Regions from separate parts of the Macrococcus sp. CoH-51_TC_04 genome, predicted to be linked through region 1. Evidence: predicted binding sites of a transcription regulator. Region 1 holds the regulator's gene; each other region holds the start of a gene.
The links. The regulator Rex, encoded in region 1, represses fermentation and respiration genes when NADH is low (regulators of the CRP and FNR family bind a similar motif). The targets are predictions, from matches to a motif close to TTGTGAAATATTTCACAA.
Positions count from the first base shown of each region.

Region 2: ACZ2V4_RS06365 (formate/nitrite transporter family protein) is a predicted target of Rex. The motif match lies at 2,344-2,361, and genes of this name have one in related genera.
Region 3: ACZ2V4_RS09430 (cytochrome ubiquinol oxidase subunit I) is a predicted target of Rex. The motif match lies at 2,135-2,152, and genes of this name have one in related genera.
Region 4: ACZ2V4_RS07685 (DUF3147 family protein) is a predicted target of Rex. The motif match lies at 1,592-1,609, and genes of this name have one in related genera.

Region 1 is NZ_JBVGOY010000003.1:145,057-150,323, reverse strand. Features, by position in the region: gene ACZ2V4_RS04775 (ABC-F family ATP-binding cassette domain-containing protein) at 12-1,931, opposite strand; gene ACZ2V4_RS04770 (redox-sensing transcriptional repressor Rex) at 2,083-2,715, shown strand; gene ACZ2V4_RS04765 (twin-arginine translocase TatA/TatE family subunit) at 2,728-2,916, shown strand; gene tatC (twin-arginine translocase subunit TatC) at 2,977-3,732, shown strand; gene ACZ2V4_RS04755 (GH32 C-terminal domain-containing protein) at 3,801-4,502, shown strand; gene ACZ2V4_RS04750 (MurR/RpiR family transcriptional regulator) at 4,638-5,267, shown strand, end outside.
Region 2 is NZ_JBVGOY010000005.1:60,531-65,797, forward strand. Features, by position in the region: gene ACZ2V4_RS06355 (metal ABC transporter ATP-binding protein) at 1-700, opposite strand, end outside; gene ACZ2V4_RS06360 (metal-dependent transcriptional regulator) at 829-1,467, shown strand; gene ACZ2V4_RS06365 (formate/nitrite transporter family protein) at 1,502-2,326, opposite strand; gene ahpC (alkyl hydroperoxide reductase subunit C) at 2,671-3,240, shown strand; gene ahpF (alkyl hydroperoxide reductase subunit F) at 3,347-4,870, shown strand; gene modA (molybdate ABC transporter substrate-binding protein) at 4,959-5,267, shown strand, end outside.
Region 3 is NZ_JBVGOY010000010.1:37,664-42,930, reverse strand. Features, by position in the region: gene ptsP (phosphoenolpyruvate--protein phosphotransferase) at 1-896, shown strand, start outside; gene ACZ2V4_RS09440 (metallophosphoesterase) at 985-1,812, opposite strand; gene ACZ2V4_RS09435 (glutaredoxin family protein) at 1,805-2,029, opposite strand; gene ACZ2V4_RS09430 (cytochrome ubiquinol oxidase subunit I) at 2,169-3,521, shown strand; gene ACZ2V4_RS09425 (cytochrome d ubiquinol oxidase subunit II) at 3,521-4,540, shown strand; gene ACZ2V4_RS09420 (potassium channel family protein) at 4,556-5,218, shown strand.
Region 4 is NZ_JBVGOY010000007.1:26,709-31,975, reverse strand. Features, by position in the region: gene ACZ2V4_RS07700 (Type 1 glutamine amidotransferase-like domain-containing protein) at 1-324, shown strand, start outside; gene ACZ2V4_RS07695 (hypothetical protein) at 388-594, shown strand; gene ACZ2V4_RS07690 (DUF3147 family protein) at 797-1,189, opposite strand; gene ACZ2V4_RS07685 (DUF3147 family protein) at 1,210-1,569, opposite strand; gene ACZ2V4_RS07680 (YbaN family protein) at 1,750-2,118, shown strand; gene ACZ2V4_RS07675 (LacI family DNA-binding transcriptional regulator) at 2,129-3,151, opposite strand; partial or broken gene ACZ2V4_RS07670 (PTS transporter subunit IIBC) at 3,317-4,942, shown strand; gene ACZ2V4_RS07665 (PTS sugar transporter subunit IIA) at 4,979-5,267, shown strand, end outside.

The DNA of each region.
Region 1 (5,267 bases):
TTAATGAAAAATTATCCTTCTAATGCCATTTCGATGTCTGACCATTTTTCAAGTAATTTTTCATTTTCACTATTGAGTATAATAAGTTCTTCATTGAATGTGTTTGCTTTTTCGATATCACTGAATACTTCTGGCTTTGTAAGTTCGAGTTCAATTTCATTGATACGCTCTTCGTTTGTTTCGATTTGCGTTTCCAGCTTTTCTTTTTGTCGCTCTAGCTTTCTGATCTCTTTTTGGTTCGCTTTGAATGCGTTATAGTCGTTCTCTTTATTTACGGATTTCGTTTGTTCTTCTGCTTGATGTGCAAGTATGGCCATACGTTCTTCTTCTTTTTCAATGAAGTAAGAATAGTCGCCTAGGAACATACGCCCGCCCTCTTTATCCATATGGAATACTTTCGTTGCGAGTTTGTTGATAAAATAACGGTCGTGACTGACAAAGAGCAATGTTCCTGGGTAATGGATGAGTGCATCTTCCAGTACTTCTTTCGCATCGATGTCTAAATGGTTCGTCGGCTCATCGAGTATGAGCACGTTATGATTTTCAAGGCTAAGCTTTGCGAGCTGGAGTCGAGCTTTTTCGCCACCGGATAAGTCATTGATGATTTTCTTGACATCATCTTGTACGAATAAGAAACGTCCAAGCACAGTTCTGATTTCTTTCTCAGGCATTGCAGGATAGTACTGCCATAATTCTTCCAGCACGGTATTGTTCGATGAGAATTCAGCTTGTTTCTGATCGTAATAACCAATCGACAAGTTTGCACCGTAATGAACCTCTCCAGAAAGAGGCTTTAATAATTTAGCAATTGTTTTGATGAGCGTTGTCTTGCCGATGCCATTCGGGCCGATAAATGCGATTGCGTCTTGTTTAGAGACATCAAAGTTGATATTGGTTGCAAGAGGCGTTGAATAGCCGATTGCAAGATCAGTACAACGCAGTACGTCATTTCCTGTTTCTTTATCTATAGTAAAGCGCAGGTTCATTGAGTGGTCGTCTTGTTTTGGCATATCGATCTTTGTCATCTTCTCTAATACTTTGCGGCGGGACTTTGCCATGCCACTCGTCGATGCACGTGTAATATTCTTCTGTACGAATGTTTCTAGTCGTTTGATTTCAGCCTGCTGACGCTCATATTCGGCCTGCATCTTATCATAGAATTGATCACGCAGTTCAATAAATTTTGAATAGTTACCGGCATATTTCGTTACTTGTCCGAGCGCGACATCATATACTGTATTCGCAACCTTATCTAAGAAATAACGGTCATGTGAAATAATGACGATGGCACCGTTGTACGTCGTTAAGTAATTTTCCAGCCATGCAGTTGTATCCATATCAAGATGGTTCGTCGGTTCATCAAGTAATAGTAAGTCGGGATTATGAAGTAGCATCTCAGCAAGTGCGAGACGTGTCTTCTGTCCGCCAGAGAAGTTATCTATTTTCTTATGGAAGTCTTCTTCTGTGAAGCTTAATCCTGTTAAGACAGATTTGATCTTCGTTTCATATAAATAACCATCTTGTGATTCGAACTTTTGCTGCAGTCTTTCGTATTCTGCTAATTTCTCTTGATATGCATCACTCTGTGCATCTTCACTCTGTTCACTTAAGTAAGTGGCGATGCTATTTAACTCCTGCTGCATGCGCTCTAAATGTAAGAAGGGTTTCTTCATAGCCTCATAGACTGTACCTTCAGCATTTAAAGTCATCTGCTGTGTTAAGTAACCAACGTTTACATGTTTAGCAATAGACAGATGACCTGAATCGTAGTCTTCAGTTCCAGCAAGAATCTTCATTAATGTCGTCTTTCCGGCACCATTTCTGCCGACAATGGCTATACGGTCATTGGATTTAACTTCAAATTTTACATTTGAGAATATATTTTCACCTGAATAGGATTTTGTTAAATTACTAGCTTGTAATAGTATCACTTTGTTCACCTCTCTTTTATTGTACAGTAGTGTGATATCAGTGGGAATCATTTATCGTTAATTCATAATTTCACATAGTCATTTATTAGTATAGATGTTATAATTATATCGATGTGAAAGTTATCACAAAAAATAGAAACGGGTGAATAGGATGTCGAAGGACCAAATCAAGATTCCTAAAGCCACTTTGAAACGACTTCCTTTATATTATCGTTTTGTTAATACGTTATATAATTCAAATGTTGAACGAGTGAGCAGTAAGGAATTAAGTGAAGGATTACAGATTGATTCTGCAACAATACGCAGAGATTTTTCTTATTTTGGAGAACTTGGCAAGAAAGGATACGGATATAACGTTAAATTCCTGCTAAATTTCTTTAAGACGACGTTACAGCAAGATATGATTACGAAGGTCGCGATTATCGGTGTCGGTAATTTAGGGACAGCACTAGTGAACTACAACTTCTCGATTAATGATAGAATGAAGATAACAGCAGCATTCGATGTGAATGATGAAGCGATTGGTCGTAAGATTGGCAAGATTGAAGTTCAGGATATGAAAGAGTTTGAGAAGGTTGTAGAAGCTACAGGGATTCAAGTCGTTATCTTAACGGTTCCAGGTAGTGTTGCTCAAGACGTCGCAAATAGAGTGACAAAAGCACAAATAAAAGGTATATTAAACTTTACACCAGAACGTTTAAATGTACCGAGCGGAGTACATGTACATCACATTGATCTCGGCGTAGAATTACAATCATTAATTTTCTTTATGAAAAATCATTAGGGGGATAAATATATGTTTTTAGGTTTAGCATTATCAGGACCAGTTGTTATATTTCTAGGAATTATCGCTTTAATTATCTTTGGTCCTAAGAAATTACCAGAGTTTGGTCGTGCCATGGGAACATCTCTTAAAGAATTCAAAGATGCAACAGATGGCATCATGAAGGATCACGAAGATAAAGATAACAAAGATATCAAATAAATTGAAATTTTAAAGCGGCGATGTAGTGCCGCTTTTTGTATGAGGAGGTCAATTCCTTACATGAATAAAGATGATTTAACAGTAGTTGAGCATTTAGAAGAACTGCGTAAACGAATTATGACAGTCTGTTACTTCTTAGTAGCAGGCGTTATCGTCGGATTCTACTTCGGAAAGCCGGTCACAAAGTACTTGACGAAGGATGATGTGCCAAAAGAAATTACTTTACATTACTTTAAAGTAAGTGATCCGCTGACAATTTATATTACAGTGATTATGTTAATTGCACTCATCTTAATCTCGCCTGTTATTCTGTATCAAATATGGGCGTTTATCTCACCCGGACTGCATCCCAAAGAAAGAAGCGCTACGTTAGCATATATTCCGATCAGTATTATATTATTTCTTGCTGGGCTATTGTTCAGTTATTATTTAGTATTTCCTTACCTCATCTTCTTTACGTTAGGGCTCGCAAGCGAGATTGGTGTCAACCAGATGATTGGTGTAAGAGAGTACTTTAACGAAATGCTGCGCTTTACGCTGCCTTTCGGGTTTGTCTTTCAGTTACCGATTCTTTTACTGTTCTTAACACGACTTGGTATCGTCACACCGATGTTCTTAAGTAAGAACCGTAAGTATGCTTATTTTATTTTATTTGTCTTTGCCGCATTAATTGCACCTGCTGACTTTATGACGTATTTAATGTTCGCTGTGCCGATGTTACTGCTGTATGAAGTGAGTATCCAAATAAGCAAGATCGGCTATAGACAATATTTAAAAGGTGAACAGAAACTGATTGAAGAAGAACTTGAGAAGTAGTGACAAAGCTACTTCTTTTTTTATATTTTCTGATAGAATATAAGTAATATATTTCAAGGAGAATTATGATGAAGGAATCCCAGATAGTGCCATTAACAGAGCAGGAATTAGAGGAACTTGAAGCGCAAGTCGGCAGCAAGTTAGATGTGTATCCATCACAATTGAATTATAATATTGCTGACCATGGATTCGATTATCAGCCCGTCACCTTTATGCTGGATGAACAAGACCGTTGCCTATTAATCGGCAGAATTGGTGATGTACTTGCTACACCAAGGATTGTGTCAATCGAGGATGGACAGCTAAGACAACGGCCACTACTTTCTTCTAGTAGGCAAGGCAAACTTGAAACAGCAGAAGGTTACGCCACAAGGAAGAATGTTCGCCTGCATCCTTATGAAGGCAATAATTATGAACTTGTCGCTGAGATTATAGAGAATAATGCCTTAGAATATATACTTGAATTACGTGTTTCAAGAAAAGAGCGCACGGTATTGATCTATGACACAGAGAAAAGAATATTTACTGTGGATCGTTCGGATAGTGGTTTGATTGATGAACCCTATACAAAGTTTATTACGTTGCACGAACCATTGACAAAGTTACACTGCATTGTTCATAAACAGACGATAGAGATATTTATCAATGATGGAGAAGCAGTAATGTCCACGCGTATTAATACATCAGAATCAGCAGATGGCATTAGAACATCGGCGGTTCATGGGGATGTTTATTTGAAGCTATGGAAGTATGATTTAAAGGATGCATAAAAACATCCACAAATTTTAGAAAATTTTTGTTTTAATTGTTTTCAGCAAATAGTATATTTATACTGAAGTGAAGCTAGCGAATTGAAATTAAATAGGGCATAACATTAATTGAATAAGATGTAAGGAGCTGAAATTATGTATTCAGTATTAGGTCAAATTACAAAGATGTACGATAGCTTTACACCAGTTGAAAAAAGGATTGCCGACGTTGTCATTGAGTACCCTGAAAAGGTGGTCAACTTACCAATCAAAGAAATTGCACATCTTTCAAATACAAGTGAAGCAGCCATTGTACGCTTCAGTAAGCGTCTTGGATTATCTGGGATTAAAGTGGTTAAGGTGGAGCTCGCACGTGAACTTCACACAATTGCAGATAAAAAGGTACCGACGAAGATTGAATTAACAGACGATGAAGAAGTAATGAAAGAGAAAGTCTTCAACAATACAATTCAAGCACTTTATAATACAGAGAAGGTCATTTCTGCTAAAGTAATTGATGAAGCGGCCCAGGCAATTACAAGTGCAAAACGCGTTATGATCTTTGGCGTCGGGAACTCAAGAGTTGTTGCGACAGATTTGCATGTAAAGCTGATGAATATTGATCAGTCTGCAATTCTGGCAACAGATCTTTTATCTGCGATTACATTATTAGGACACTATGAAGCAGGAGATGTATTATTCGTTACATCTGAAACAAGTAAGAATAAGGTTATTACAGATATTTGTAAATATGCAAAAGAGAAAGGGATTAAGATTATATTATTA
Region 2 (5,267 bases), on a different contig from region 1:
AAACACCTCCTTGTACAAAATATGTTTGTTTAATATTATCTTCAGTAAGTATGCTTTTAGTGGGTCCTTCAGCAATAATCCCTTTATTCAGTAGAATACATTCATCAAACAAATCAGAAGCTGATCTTAAATCATGATGAACGATAAAGATAAGTTTATGATTTGATTTTAATTTAAATATGCAATCTTTAATGATTTCATAACTTTTGAAATCAATACCAACAAAAGGCTCATCCAGAAAGTAAATATCTTTCTCCTGCATAAGGCTTCGTGCAATCAATACACGTTGTAATTGTCCGCCACTTAAATCGCTGATCAGTTTATGCTGAATATCATTTAATTCCATCAAAGTCATTAATTCATTTACCTTTTTATTATCAGAACGATGTTTCATTAAAGATGAAGCGTATAAACCAGAATGTATTGTATCAATAACAGTGATAGGAAATTCGATATCAATAGATGATTTCTGAGGGATATATGCACAACGTGTGAGTTGCTTAATTAATGGCTTATTATTGAGACTTACTGCTCCGGTTGAGCGAATAAAACCAAGCATACCTTTAAATAATGTAGATTTTCCGGCGCCATTCGGGCCTAAAACTCCTATAAGCTTTCCTGTTAATTGTTGTGTATAATTAATGTCATGAAGAATATGACGTCCATCTATAGAAACGTTTAAATTATGAATTGAAAGCATAGAGACCATCCCTTTTACAAATTTTAAAAATAAGTTTAGGCAAACCTAAACTATATTTAATATAATACTTAAAAAATAATAAAGCAATGGGAAATTTTTCATAAAATTTAAATTTTGGAGGAAGAAGTATGTTAACTGAAGAAAAAGAAGATTATTTAAAGTGTATTTATCATAACAATGGTTTAAATGACTATGTTTCGAATAAAAAAATTGCGACACATCTTGGAATCAAGCCACCGTCTGTAACTGAGATGACGAATCGATTAGAAAAAGAGGGGTATATTACTACTAAACCTTATAAAGGTGCAATGCTGACAGAAGTTGGAGAAAAAGAAGTAGCCCGAGTTGTAAAACGTCATCGTTTAATTGAATGTTTTCTGATTGAAACATTAGGCTATCGTTGGGATGAAGTACATATTGAAGCAGAAGTTCTCGAACACCGTGTATCAGACTTATTTATAGAACGTCTCGATGAAATGTTAAGCTATCCTAAATATTGTCCCCATGGGGCATTAATTCCAAGAGGCAGTTTACAGGAAGAGACACTCCATGCTATTACAGAACTGAATACTGGTGATTCATTCACACTGTCAAAAGTTCGTGATGAAGTGAGGTTGTTATCATACCTATACGAAAATGACATAAAGATCAATGATACATTAGTAATTCAATCTATAGACGAAGCGAATCATATTATGTATTTGAATAAAAATGATCAGCTTGTAAGCTTGAGTATGGAAAATGCGAAAAAACTATACTATAAATAATAATGAACGCCGAACTCTAGTTCGGCGTTCATTATTATCCTTCTATTTCATTTCTACTTCCGTTTAAATATGCATAAACAAGTCCTACAAAGATGCCGCCTCCGATGTAGTTACCGATATAAGCGAAAACAATATTTTTTAGAACATCAATCCATGATAATGCATCGATGTTATAGAACATCATTCCTGCAAACAACCCTGCATTGTAAACAACGTGTTCGTATGCCATAAATACGAATATTACAACACCGACACCGATAAAGAATACTTTTGCCAACATTTCTTTGCATTGAAGTGAGATATAAATTCCGATATTGATAAAGAAGTTTGCGAAAATCCCTTTTATTAAAATTGTAAGCCACGTAGAATCAATCGTTTTTGCGTTAACGGTTTTTGTAAGTGCAGTGACCATCTCCGGCGTCATTACTTTAGTTCCTGTCATCATACCGAATAGTATGAAGCCCCCAATGATGTTACCTATAAAACAGTATGTAAAAATCTTCATCACCTTAGGCATTGAAATAACTTTATAATAAAGACCAACAGTCATGAACATAAAGTTACTCGTTAGTAGTTCCGAGTTTGTCAGCACAATCATAACGAGTGCGATACTAAATGAAATTGCACCAAGTAAATTAATTAAACCTGGATTCGCCCCTGCAAACTGTGTTTTGACTGCGAGCATTAACACCGTCATAATTGCAAGTAAAAATCCAGACATGACAGACTTCAGTACGTATCTGCCCGGTGCACGGTCAACCATGATTTCTTTTGTAGCTACTTGACCAACAATATTTTCGATATTAGGTTTTGAAGCGTGTGTATCTTCAAGTGTTTTTACAGGTCGTTCCAGTGTCATAATACCCCTCCATATGTATGTGCATCATTTCACAATAATTTTAACACAATCAATCAATTTTATATATAGTAATAATACAATTATTATACAATATATTTAAGGATTAATAATGACAAAAAAATTAGGATAATTATTACTATCTCTAAATGAGAATTATAGGAATTAAATGATAAAATTTAATAGGATAAAACAATTCAATAACGCTAGTGACAACTTTAATTAAAATAATTATAAAATTAAATGTCTTTAGTTGACTTGTATTACCCATCATGTATAATAAGAAATGTAGAAATTAGAATTATTCTAAATAAGAATTTTATTAGAATTTCAGGAGGAATTTATTTATGTCATTAATCAACAAAGAAATTTTACCGTTTACAGCACAAGCGTATGATCCAAAAAGTGATGAATTTGTAGAAGTATCAAATGAGTCAATGAAAGGTTCTTGGAGCATCGTATGTTTCTATCCAGCGGACTTCACTTTTGTATGTCCAACTGAATTAGAAGATTTACAAGATCAATATGCAACATTACAAGATTTAGGTGTGAACGTATACTCTGTATCATGTGATACACACTTCACGCACAAAGCTTGGCATGATCACTCAGAAGCAATCTCTAAAATACAGTACACTATGATTGGTGACCCATCACATGTGATTGCACGTAACTTCGATGTGTTAGATGAAGAAGCTGGTCTTGCACAACGTGCTACATTCTTAATCGATCCAGACGGCGTTATTCAAACGATGGAAATTAACAACGATGGTATCGGTCGTGAAGCAAGCGTGTTAATTGATAAAGTGAAAGCTGCTCAATACGTAGCATCACATGATGGTGAAGTATGTCCGGCGAAATGGAAAGAAGGATCTGAAACTTTAACACCTGGTTTAGACTTGGTAGGTAAAATTTAATTATTTAACTTAGCGTTAATATCTATAGTGCCACAACGTATATATTGCGTTGTGGTCTCTATTATCTTTAAGGTGTATAAATATACAATAAAAGGAGCATAAGTAAATGTTAGACAGTAGTTTAAAACAACAATTAAGTCAATACCTTGAGTTACTTGAAGGTGAGATTATTTTAACAGCAAGTAAAGGTGAAGATAAAACTTCACAGGATATGATGGCATTATTAAATGAAATTAGTGAAATGTCGGACAAAATATCTATTAAAGAAGCAGTGCTTAAGAGAACACCTAGCTTCACAGTTGCGCGTCCTGAAGAGGAGGCACGTGTTACTTTTGCAGGTGTACCGTTAGGTCATGAATTTACATCGTTAGTGCTTGCTTTACTGCAAGTGAGCGGCAGAGCTCCAAAACTTGATGAAGCGGTAATCAATCAAATTAAAAAGATTAATCAGCCCTTAAATTTTGAAACGTTTGTAAGTCTAACTTGTACAAAGTGTCCTGATGTTGTCCAAGCATTGAACGTAATGTCGGTGCTTAATCCAAACATTACGCATACAATGATTGATGGTGCAGTATTCAGAGAAGAATCGAAAGATATTATGGCAGTACCTAGTATTTTCTTAGATGGTGAAGAGTTTGGCAGCGGCAAAATGACGGTTGAAGAGATCGTTAATCAAGTTGGTGGAGGCGCTGATGCATCAGAATTTGATGCAAGAGAGCCTTTCGATGTCCTTGTTATTGGTGGAGGACCTGCAAGTGCAGCAGCTTCAATCTATGCTGCGCGTAAAGGTTTAAGAACTGGTATTGTTGCAGAACGTATCGGGGGACAAGTAAATGATACTGCTGCAATTGAAAACTTTATTTCTGTAAAAGAAACGACAGGTCCGGAGTTTGCTCAGAACTTAGTTGATCATATTAAGAGCTATGATATTGATGTGATGAATGCAGTGCGTGTAGAATCGATTGAGAAAATTGATGATATGAGTTATGTCACACTTGAGAACGGTGGAAAGCTTTCAAGTAAAACATTGATTATTAGTACAGGTGCAAAATGGCGTAATATGAACGTGCCAGGTGAAGCTGAATATAAAAATAAAGGTGTAGCTTATTGCCCGCATTGTGACGGTCCTTTATTTGAAGGTAAACGTGTTGCAGTTGTCGGTGGCGGAAACTCTGGTGTAGAGGCTGCGATTGATCTTGCTGGTATTGTAGAGCATGTCACTTTACTTGAATTTGGTGAAGAACTAAGAGCTGATAAAGTATTGCAGGACCGTCTTGCTTCGTTAAAAAATGCAGAGATAATTAAATCTGCAGCTACGAAAGAGCTAACAGGTACAGATAAGCTTCAAGCCTTAACTTATATAGATCGTACTACAAATGAAGAACATACAGTTGATTTAGAAGGTGTCTTTGTGCAAATTGGTTTAGTGCCAAGCACTGAATTTGTTGGAGATTTAGTAGAGCGCAATAACCGTGGTGAAATCATCGTTGATCGCAATGGTGCTACAAATGTTCCGGGTATATTTGCAGCAGGGGATTGCACGGATCAAACATATAAACAAATTATTATTTCTATGGGTGCAGGTGCAACGGCAGCATTAAGTGCCTTCGACTATTTAATTAGAAATTAAGATTATCATCAATACCACTTAAGTAATAACTTACATTAAGTGGTATTTTTATTTTGTTTGTGCTTATAATAAAATGAGGAGGAATATTATGAAAAAATTATTTATCATTCTATCAGCAGTTTTATTATTAAGTGCGTGCAATCAAACAGAAGAAATTAAGCAGCAAAAAGATAAAAAGATCATTACGGTATCTGCAGCAGCAAGCTTGAAAGATGCGCTGAATGAAATTGAACAAAAATATGAAAAAAAATATCAGGCGATTAATTTAAAATTTAACTATGGTGCCTCAGGAACACTTGCTCAGCAAATAAAATCAGGTGCGCCTGTGGATATATTTATTTCTGCTGCTGAGGATAAAGTAGACATGCTCGTTGAAGATAATAAAATAAATAAAGAT
Region 3 (5,267 bases), on a different contig from region 1:
CTGCGAACATCGGTACACCGAATGATCTTGAAGGCGTTAAGAATAATGGTGCAGAAGGTATCGGGCTCTATCGTACAGAGTTCCTTTATATGGGACGCGATACCATGCCTTCTGAAGACGAACAGTTTGAAGCATACAAGAAGGTGCTATCTGAGATGGACGGTAAACGTGTTGTTGTGCGTACATTAGATATCGGTGGAGATAAAGAGCTTCCGTACTTAAACTTACCGAAAGAGATGAACCCGTTCCTTGGATACCGTGCGATTCGACTTTGTCTGGATCAGCAGGATATCTTTAGAACGCAGCTTCGTGCGTTACTGCGTGCATCCATCCACGGTAAACTGAGCATCATGTTCCCGATGATTGCGACAATTAACGAATTCCGTGAGGCGAAAGCAATCTTAGAAGAAGAGAAAGCGAGTTTAACTGCAGATAAAGTTAAAGTTGCTGACGATATCGAGCTTGGAATCATGGTAGAGATTCCTTCTACAGCAGCAATGGCCGATATCTTTGCGAAAGAGGTTGACTTCTTTAGTATCGGTACGAATGATCTTATTCAATATACGATGGCAGCAGACCGTATGAGCGAACGTGTCTCTTATCTTTACCAACCTTACAATCCAGCAATCTTAAGACTGATCAAGCAAGTTATTGATGCCAGTCATAAAGAAGGTAAATGGACAGGAATGTGTGGAGAAATGGCAGGAGATACGACAGCGATTCCGTTATTGCTAGGTCTAGGTCTTGATGAGTTCAGTATGAGTGCGACAAGTATCTTAGGTGCACGTCGCCAGATTAAGAACTTAAGTCAGCCAGAGATGGCGAAAGTAGCTGAGCAGGCTTTAAACTGTGCGACACAAGAAGAAGTTGTGCAGCTCGTAGATGCATATCTATAATCTGAATTAAATTTAAGTTGAATCAATAAAACCCGAATAATAGGGGAAATGTAATTCATTTTCTCTATTATTCGGGTTATTTGTATAGTTATTTATTAATCTCGATCAGGGTGATCTCCGGTCGCACACCGATGCGTACTGGAAAATGGGTCGTTCCGAGCCCGGTTGAGGTATGTAGCTGCATCTTATGCTGCCTGTACTTTAATGTATAGAGTCCACGGTAATACTTTCTACCAAGCATCGGTCTCACTGGTGCACCGAGTATTGGCAGGGCGATCTGTCCGCCATGTGAATGTCCGGAGAGCTGCAGATCGACATCGAACCGTTTCGTGAAACGTGCAAAGTCAGGTTCGTGGATGAGTGCAATGGTATAGGCATGATGTGTCTTGTTGTAAAGCATCTGATCGATGTTACCGCCGCTATTGATGATATCGTCAGTCCCGCACATATAGATCGATTCATTATCATATGTAATATACTTTCCGTAGTTATTCAGGATCTCAATTTCTGCATGCTGCATCACGCGTTCCAGGTCATGTGTGCGATGTGCGCGCTGATCGTGATTGCCATATACGAAGAACTTGTGACGCGCCTGTATCGTCTTAAAGAGCGGTATATAGCGGTCAGAATTTTCTTTGAAACGGTCCAGATTATCAAATACATCTCCTGTGATACAGACGATATCAGGTTTCTGCTGATTCACCTGTTTGATTACATGGATAAGATCTTCATAATCAAACTGAAAACCGATATGCATATCTGAAAGATGGACAATCCGTAAGGGTCTATCATGCTTCTTATGGAGTCCTTTAAGTTTGATGTGGCTGAGCTTCAATTGATTGACGGGATTGGGCATCAAGGGAATCAGTCGTTCACCGAAATGGTCGATAAAGGCATACATCAATTGTTTAAGCATGAAGATACGCTTCAATCTTGTCGATATCCGGCTGATAGAAGAGCGCATCGTCAATCTTGATAAGCGGCGTGCTCATCGCATCGTAGTCTATCATCTCGATCTTATAGGGCATATGTGAAATATTTTTTTCGGTAAATGTATAACCTTTATTAGTGAAATATTGTTTTATAAATGTACATGGCGGACAATCGTCCTGTGTATAGATTTCAATATTCATAACAGTGCTCCTTTTTTTATAATGACATGATTATAACACAGATTTGTCATAAATAAGTGGTTCAATTACTTTAAAAAAGGAACAGAGTAATATACAATAAATGTTATGTGAGTATTATCACAAAAGGAGGATTTTATTAATGGATGGACTCGTTATGAGTAGAATTTTAACTGCGATGACTTTAGGTTTTCATATTATCTTCGCAACGATTGGCGTGGGTATGCCACTTATGATCATGATTGCTGAAGGTATCGGTATTAAGACAGGGAATATGAAATATATTGCACTTGCACGTCGTATGGCGAAAGCATTTACAATTACTGTCGCAGTGGGCGTTGTAACCGGTACAATTATCGGATTACAATTATCGTTACTTTGGCCGTCATTTATGAAGCTTGGAGGCCAGGTGATTGCATTACCATTATTTATGGAAACATTCGCGTTTTTCTTTGAAGCAATATTTTTAAGTATCTACCTTTATACGTGGGATCGTTTCAAAAATAAATGGATACACTGGATATTAAATATTCCGATCATCATCGGTTCGACATTAAGCGCATTATTTATCACAAGCGTCAACTCGTTTATGAATACACCACAAGGTTTCGATCTGAAGGACGGGGTACTGGTGAATATCGATCCGATTGCAGCGATGCTCAATCCTTCATTTTTCGTACGTGCATTCCATGTTGTAACAACAGGTGGCATGACGATTGCTTTCTGTGTGGCAAGTGTCGCGGCAGTGAAATTACTGAAGAATAAATTTGCTGAGGATAGACAATATCATAAATCAGCACTTAATATGGCGATGATTGTCGGTCTAATCTTCAGTTTATTGACCATTCTTGCAGGTGACCTTTCTGCGAAGTTCCTGCATAATGAACAGCCTGAGAAGCTTGCAGCGATGGAATGGCATTTCGAATCTGAGAAGCAAGCAGATCTTGTACTCTTCGGTGTACTAGATGAAAAGACACATGAAGTTAAAGGTGCGATCAAGATTCCTGGTGTCTTAAGTTTTCTGGCAGATAACAGCTTTAATACAGAAGTTAAAGGATTGAATGAGTTTAAAGCAGATGAACGTCCGCCATTAATTATTCATTATTTCTTTGATCTGATGGTATTTTTCGGGATGTTCTCGTTTGCTGTGAGTGTCCTTTATGTCATCTTGAAGAAAGTACGTACAAAGGTGAGTACGAGCAACTTTATGCTTTATTTAATGGCACTTACAGGTCCGTTATGTATGCTTGCGATAGAGTTCGGCTGGTTCTTAGCTGAGATGGGCAGACAGCCATGGTTACTCAGAGGATATATGAAAGTCGCTCAAGGCGTGACGCATGCAGAAGGTGTCAGCTTAGTGCTTGTAGGATTTGGGTTACTTTATCTCATAATCGGATTCAGCTGTAGTTATGTACTCATCAGAATGTTCAAGGATAAGCCTGCAGCACGAGATATTGAAACATATGAATCAACGTATAATGGGGGTAGAGTATAATGGACTATCAACATATTGGAATACTCGTACTGTGGACGTTCTTATTCGGTTATATTATTCTCGGTGCCATTGATTTTGGTGCAGGATTCTTTATACTGTATGCCAAGCTGACACATCAGGAGAACGATTTAAGAGACGTCATCAAACGTTACTTGAACCCGGTATGGGAAGTAACGAATGTCTTCTTAGTGTTCTTCTTTGTAGGAATTGTCGGATTCTTCCCGGACACTGCCTACTATTTTGGAACGACATTACTGATACCTGTAAGTATTGCACTCCTGTTGCTGACGATACGAGGTTCGTTCTATGCGTTTGAGACATACGGTAAGGACTCTAAACTTGCATGGGTTGCATTATATGGTATCAGTGGATTGCTGATTCCGGCATCATTCTCGACAGTTCTGACGATTTCTGAAGGTGGATTTATTCATGAAACCAAGAAGGGGATCGCACTCGACTGGCTTGAACTCCTGATGAGCCCATTTTCATGGAGCGTAGTGTTTCTATGCATCATTTCCGTGCTGTTTATCTCTGCAGCATTCTTGACGGTCTATGCAAAGCGTGCAAATGATATGAAGGCGTATGGAATCTTAAGAAAATGGTATTTAATATGGGCATTGCCGATGCTTGTCATCTGTCAGTTCACATTCTTAAGTTTAAGACAGCAGAACGTACTGCACTTTAACACAGCAGTAGGTGATTACTGGTGGCTCTTCGGACTCAGTATCGTATGCTTCTTAATTGCACTGGTGCTGTATTACTTAGAGAAATCACTTGATATCGCATTTATCTTTGTCGTGCTGCAGTTTGCGACAGCATTCTATGGTTACGGCATCAGTAAATTACCATATATCCTATACCCATATGTGAATATGGATAAAGCAGTCGTGAATGAGACGATGGCCTTTTATTTAGTCGTCGCATTTATTTTAGGTTTACTTTTACTGCTCCCTTCATTATATTTATTAATGAGATTGTTTATCTTTGATGCAGATTATGTCAAAGGGAAAAAGAAATAATAAGGGGTAGTCATTATGGAAAAAGAATTTGTTGTCATTGGGCTTGGCCGATTTGGTGGTAGTATCGTAAAAGAATTAAGTGCCCTTGATATGGACGTTATGGCGATTGACTCAGATGAAGCGCGTGTCAATGAGTATGCTGATATTGCGACACACGCAGTGATTGCAGATACGACGGATGAGAATGTACTGAAAAGCCTGGGTATCCGTAACTTCGATCATGTCATTGTCGCGATTGGGGATAATATACAGGCAAGCATCTTGACGACATTAATCTTAAAGGATCTTGGTGTTAAGAAGGTTACAGCGAAGGCGCAGAATGATTATCATGCGAAAGTACTGAACAAAATCGGTGCAGACACAGTGGTACATCCTGAACGAGATATGGGCCGACGCATTGCGCACAATGTTGCGAGCTCCTCTGTACTGGATTATCTTGAACTTTCTGATCAGCACTCGATTGTTGAGATCCGTGCAGGTGAAACATTGCAGGGACATACTATTCTTGACCTGGATATCCGTGCAAATTATGGTATCAATATTATCGCGGTTAAGCGTGGCAGAGAGATTATCGTGTCACCTGATCCGGCTGTCGCGATTGAGAATGGAGACATTCTTATAATGATCGGTCATGATAATGATCTAAACCGTTTTGAGAAGAAGATTATGAAAGAATAGAAGATAACCCCGAATGATTCTAGAATCATTCGGGGTTATTGTTATTTAA
Region 4 (5,267 bases), on a different contig from region 1:
AAGGATATGGATGTAATAAAATCGATTCAGAAGTTTAAAGGAACAGTTATTGGTTTCAGCGCAGGTGCGATGGTTCAGATTGAAAACTTCCACATTACGCCTGACAAGGATTATAATCACTTCTCCTATCATTATAGTTTAGAATTGTTACATGGATTTGATGTTGAAGTTCATTATGAGAAGTCCGACGACCATGATGCATATATTGATAAAGTAATCATGGAAAGAAATATTCCGGTATATGCAATAGGAGATAACGGTATCGTTATTGTTGAAGACAACCAATTTAAAAGCTATGGAGATGTGACGTTTTATCATGTATAATACGTCCCACTAGATAATTCTTTAAGTTTTATTTATGATAACTATATTGAAAGGAATGATTTTATGCCGATGATGAATGTTTATGTAACGCTTGAAGAGAAGAAGATGATTCAGGCAGTTGCTGAAGCTTTGGATATGAAAGTGTCAGATGTTTTTAAAACATATTCAATGAAAGAAATAGAAAGTAAAGCACGTGATCTTGATATTGATCAAGTGTCAGTAAAGCAGGATAAACAGCATAAAGCGATGATGCGTGAGCTTGGGTTATAGTGTTTACAACTCATTTTATGCGCTTTATAATATTTCTAAAGGTGGCTTTGTGCCGGTTTTCATTTATATGATGATTACAGCGCCTTCCGATATGGAAGGCGCTTTTTATTTTGGAGGTTATAATGAAGGTTAATTTGTTTTTACTTGCGATGATGGCATTTTTAGCAGGGTTAAATGAGCTTGTGCTAGCAGGTATTCTACCTTATTTTGCGTGTGTAGAGGAATGTTTAAGGGATTTATGTGCTACAGCATGATGAACGAGGCTGACAACTTTAGAAATTGTAAGCGCGCTCCCAAACCATGCGATAAATCCTGTAACTATACTCAGAGCATAGTTTGAAGTTGTGCTTAACATACTCCATGTAACGAGTATGCTGATCAAACCGCCAGTCATGCCGAATACAGCACCGCGACATACGTTCGTTGCAAATTTATTACCGTACTCCATACCTGCAATTACAAGGGAAAGGAGGAATACAGCGGGGAATGTTGCGAATATACCGCCAAAATCTTCCCATGGGATTACTTTTGAAATGATATAGCTGAAAGCAACAGTGCTTCCGCCGATGAGGAATTTTAATAATAGTATTTTTATTTTCATCTGAAAGACTTCCTTTAGATATTTTTGAATGCGAATAATACGCAAGAAATAACAAACCAGCAAAGCGTTGATAACACAGCGCCTTTCTTAAATCCTGTCTTAGGTACAAAGTATGATGCGAAGGTAACAGTTAAGATGCAGCTCGTAATACCGATGACGGCACCGCTGCTTAAATTCATCGAAGCATTTACTAAATCTTCGCCGTGGTGATCGACTGATAGTGCAAGTATTGCTGCTAGAAATACAGCAGGAAGTGTAGCAAAGATACCACCGATTTTACCACCTACTTTACTTGCAATGATAGATGCGCCAGCTACTGCAGCACCACCGATGATAAAGCGTAATATTAACCCGGACAATGATATTCCGAACATTCAGGTCATCTCTTTTCTTTATTCGTGATTAATTTCACAATTAAGAATAAGCGTGTTTTAATATATTGTAAAGTCATTTAAACATAATGCCACGTAATTGTCACAAGTATTACTTTACTAACTTGTTGGTAAAACATACTAAATTCCTATACTATTAAGATACGAACAAATTGTAGGAGAATGCTTGTGAAATATTTTTTGATTGCTATAGGAATCATATCGACTGTACTTGGCTTCATCGGTGCAGCATTACCACTTTTGCCGACAACGCCATTTTTACTGCTGGCAGTATTCTGTTTCGCACGCAGTTCTGATCGTTTTCATGAATGGCTCGTGCGAACAAGGCTATATAAAAGTTATGTGCAGGAGTTTTATGAACAAAAAGGATATACGATGAAGAAGAAATTTCAACTATTACTGTCAGTATATATCGTTGTTGGATTTTCAATGTATATGGTCGATCATTTATATATTAGGATTGGACTTGGAATAATGTTGTTCCTACAGACGGTGGTACTGTTTACGTTTGTGAAGACGATTAAAGAATGAAAGGCACGCATCATTTTGATGCGTGCCTTTTTGTGATTACTGTTTCTCTTTCAATCAGTTTATGTGGAATAACAAAACGCGTGCCCTCTATTCTGTCACCTTTTATTAGGCTTGCAAGTTTATGCATCGCTATTTGACCGAGTTTTTCAGTTTCTATATCCAGCGTTGTTAAATAAGGATGCGTGAGCGTTGAAAATATTGAATTGTTAAAGCTAATCACTGAAATATCATCTGGCACTCTATAACCATATAATTCAACCAGCTGAATAATACGCAAAGCAAAAATATCATCCAGCGCGATAATTGCTGTCGTATTTGTAGCCTGTATTTTATCTTCAAATTTGATGTAGTCATCTGGCGCATTTAGTGTCAGGCTTTGATGTGCATTTAACTGTGCCATCATCATCGATTTCTGATAGCCGAAGTATCGTTCATAGAAAATGTTCTCTGTTGTCGTATTTGTGATAAAGAGTATGTTTTGATGGCCATTTTTGATTAAATAATCGGTCGCTTGCTGACCGAGGAGCTGGTTATCATTATCTACATAAATTGTATTTGAAAGTGCGTCATAAGGTTGTCCGATTAATACGAAAGGAATACTATGTTTACGCAAATATTCAATGATAGGATCATCAATGACAGAGTATGTAATGATAAAGCCGCCAACTTGCTTTTCAGTATGCATCGCTTTAACATTCTCGAACAATGTATCGATGTCTTTCGCAATTGCAAGAGCTGTGGTTAAGTTATGAGTTCGTGCTTCCCCGTTTATCGCTTCAATAATTTCAAGGAAGAATGGATTAGCAAGACGCTCTTTGGAATCGAGTGGTGGCAAAATGATGCCTATAGCACTCGTCGTACGCTTCCCAAGATTTCTTGCAGAAATATTCGGAACGTAGCCGAGTTCATCCATTACTTTCTGAACTTTCTTCTTTGTCGCCTGTGAGATGCTCGGATGATCATTGATCACGCGTGACACTGTGCTTGTTGCAACACCTGCAGCGTGTGCAACGTCTTTAACGGTTATTGCCATAGTTTTCCTCCACGTTACATGATTTATCTCTATGATGGAGCAAACGATTGCATTAGTCAATACACTTATAAAAGCTTATTAAAGTTACTATTTACAAAAATAAGTTACAGTGATATATTGAATTCAACGAAACCGGTTGCATAAAAATAAAAGGAGTTGAATGTAGTGAAAAAATTATTAAGTTTTGAATTCTGGCAAAAGTTCGGAAAAGCATTGATGGTCGTTGTTGCAGTAATGCCAGCTGCTGGGTTGATGATCAGTATCGGGAAATCGATTCCATTAATCAGTCCGGATATGCAGATGTTGATTACAATTGGTAGTGTCATAGAGAGTATAGGTTGGGCGATTATTGGAAATCTACATCTACTCTTTGCGTTAGCAATCGGAGGAAGCTGGGCGAAAGAGCGTGCAGGTGGGGCATTTGCAGCAGGAATCGCATTTATATTAATCAACCGTATTACAGGTGCGGTCTTTGGTGTAAACAGTGCAATGTTAGCAGATGACAAAGCGTTTACACACACGTTATTCGGCACTAAGATTATGGTGAAAGGGTTCTTTACGAGTGTGTTAGAGGCACCGGCTTTAAATATGGGTGTGTTCGTAGGGATTATCGCAGGATTTGTTGGTGCCAATGCATATAACAAATATTATAACTACCGTAAGTTGCCAGATGCATTATCATTCTTCAATGGTAAACGTTTTGTACCGTTTGTCGTTATTTTATGGTCGACAATTGTAGCAATTGTACTATCAATCGTATGGCCTTATATACAAGCTGGTATTAACAACTTTGGTCTATGGATTGCAACATCTAAGGATACAGCGCCTATCTTAGCACCGTTCTTATTTGGATTTTTAGAGCGTTTATTATTACCATTCGGATTACACCATATGCTTACAATTCCAATTAACTATACGCAACTTGGTGGAACATATGAAATTCTTTCTGGTGCACAAGCAGGGACGAAAGTGTATGGACAAGATCCATTGTGGCTAGCATGGGCAACAGATTTAGTAAACTTAAATCACGCTGGAGATACAGCGCAATATCATCACGTATTAAATACATTTACACCTGCACGTTTTAAAGTAGGACAAATGATTGGTTCAAGCGGTATTTTAATGGGGCTTGCTTATGCGATGTACCGTAATGTTGATAAAGACAAGAAACCAAAATATAAATCAATGTATTTATCAGCTGCAATCGCAGTATTCTTAACTGGTGTAACAGAACCTTTAGAATTTATGTTCATGTTTGTAGCAGCACCACTTTATGCGGTATATGCAGTTATTCAAGGTGCAGCATTCGCGATGGCAGACGTCATCAACCTACGCGTTCATTCATTTGGGACAATCGAATTATTAACACGTACACCTCTTGCTCTTAAAGCAGGACTTGGTGGCGACTTGATTAACTTTGTCTTAACGACGATTGGATTTGCAATCGCAACATATTTCATTGCAAATCTCTTAATCAAAAAGTTCAATTTTGCAACACCAGGACGTAACGGAAATTATGAGATTGATGGAGAATCTAACGCAACAGAAGTTGTAGCAGCAGATAAGCAAGTGATTCAAGTCATTCACTTATTAGGTGGGAAAGAGAATATTAAAGATGTCGACGCTTGTATGACAAGACTGCGAGTAAGTGTTAATGATAAAGCTAAAGTTGCGACAGAAACAGAATGGAAGAAAGCTGGAGCAATAGGATTAATCGTTAAAGATAACGGTGTACAGGCTGTTTATGGTCCTAAAGCAGACGTATTAAAATCAGATATCGAAGATTTATTACAGTCGGGCGCTGATATTCCAGAGCCAGAAGAAACAATGGTTCAGCCAACTATACTGGACAACTCTGATGGTGCTGGATTTACAGGTCATGTACACCAACTACGTTCAGTTGCAGACGGAGAAGTCATCGATATTACTTCTGTGAACGACCCTGTATTCTCACAGAAGATGATGGGTGAAGGCTATGCAGTAAAGCCCGAATCAGAAGAAGTTGTGTCACCGGTAGATGGAGAAATTATTAGTATCTTCCCGACGAAACATGCAATCGGTATTAGAACGAATGATGGGATAGAAGTGCTTGTGCATATGGGTATTGAAACAGTTC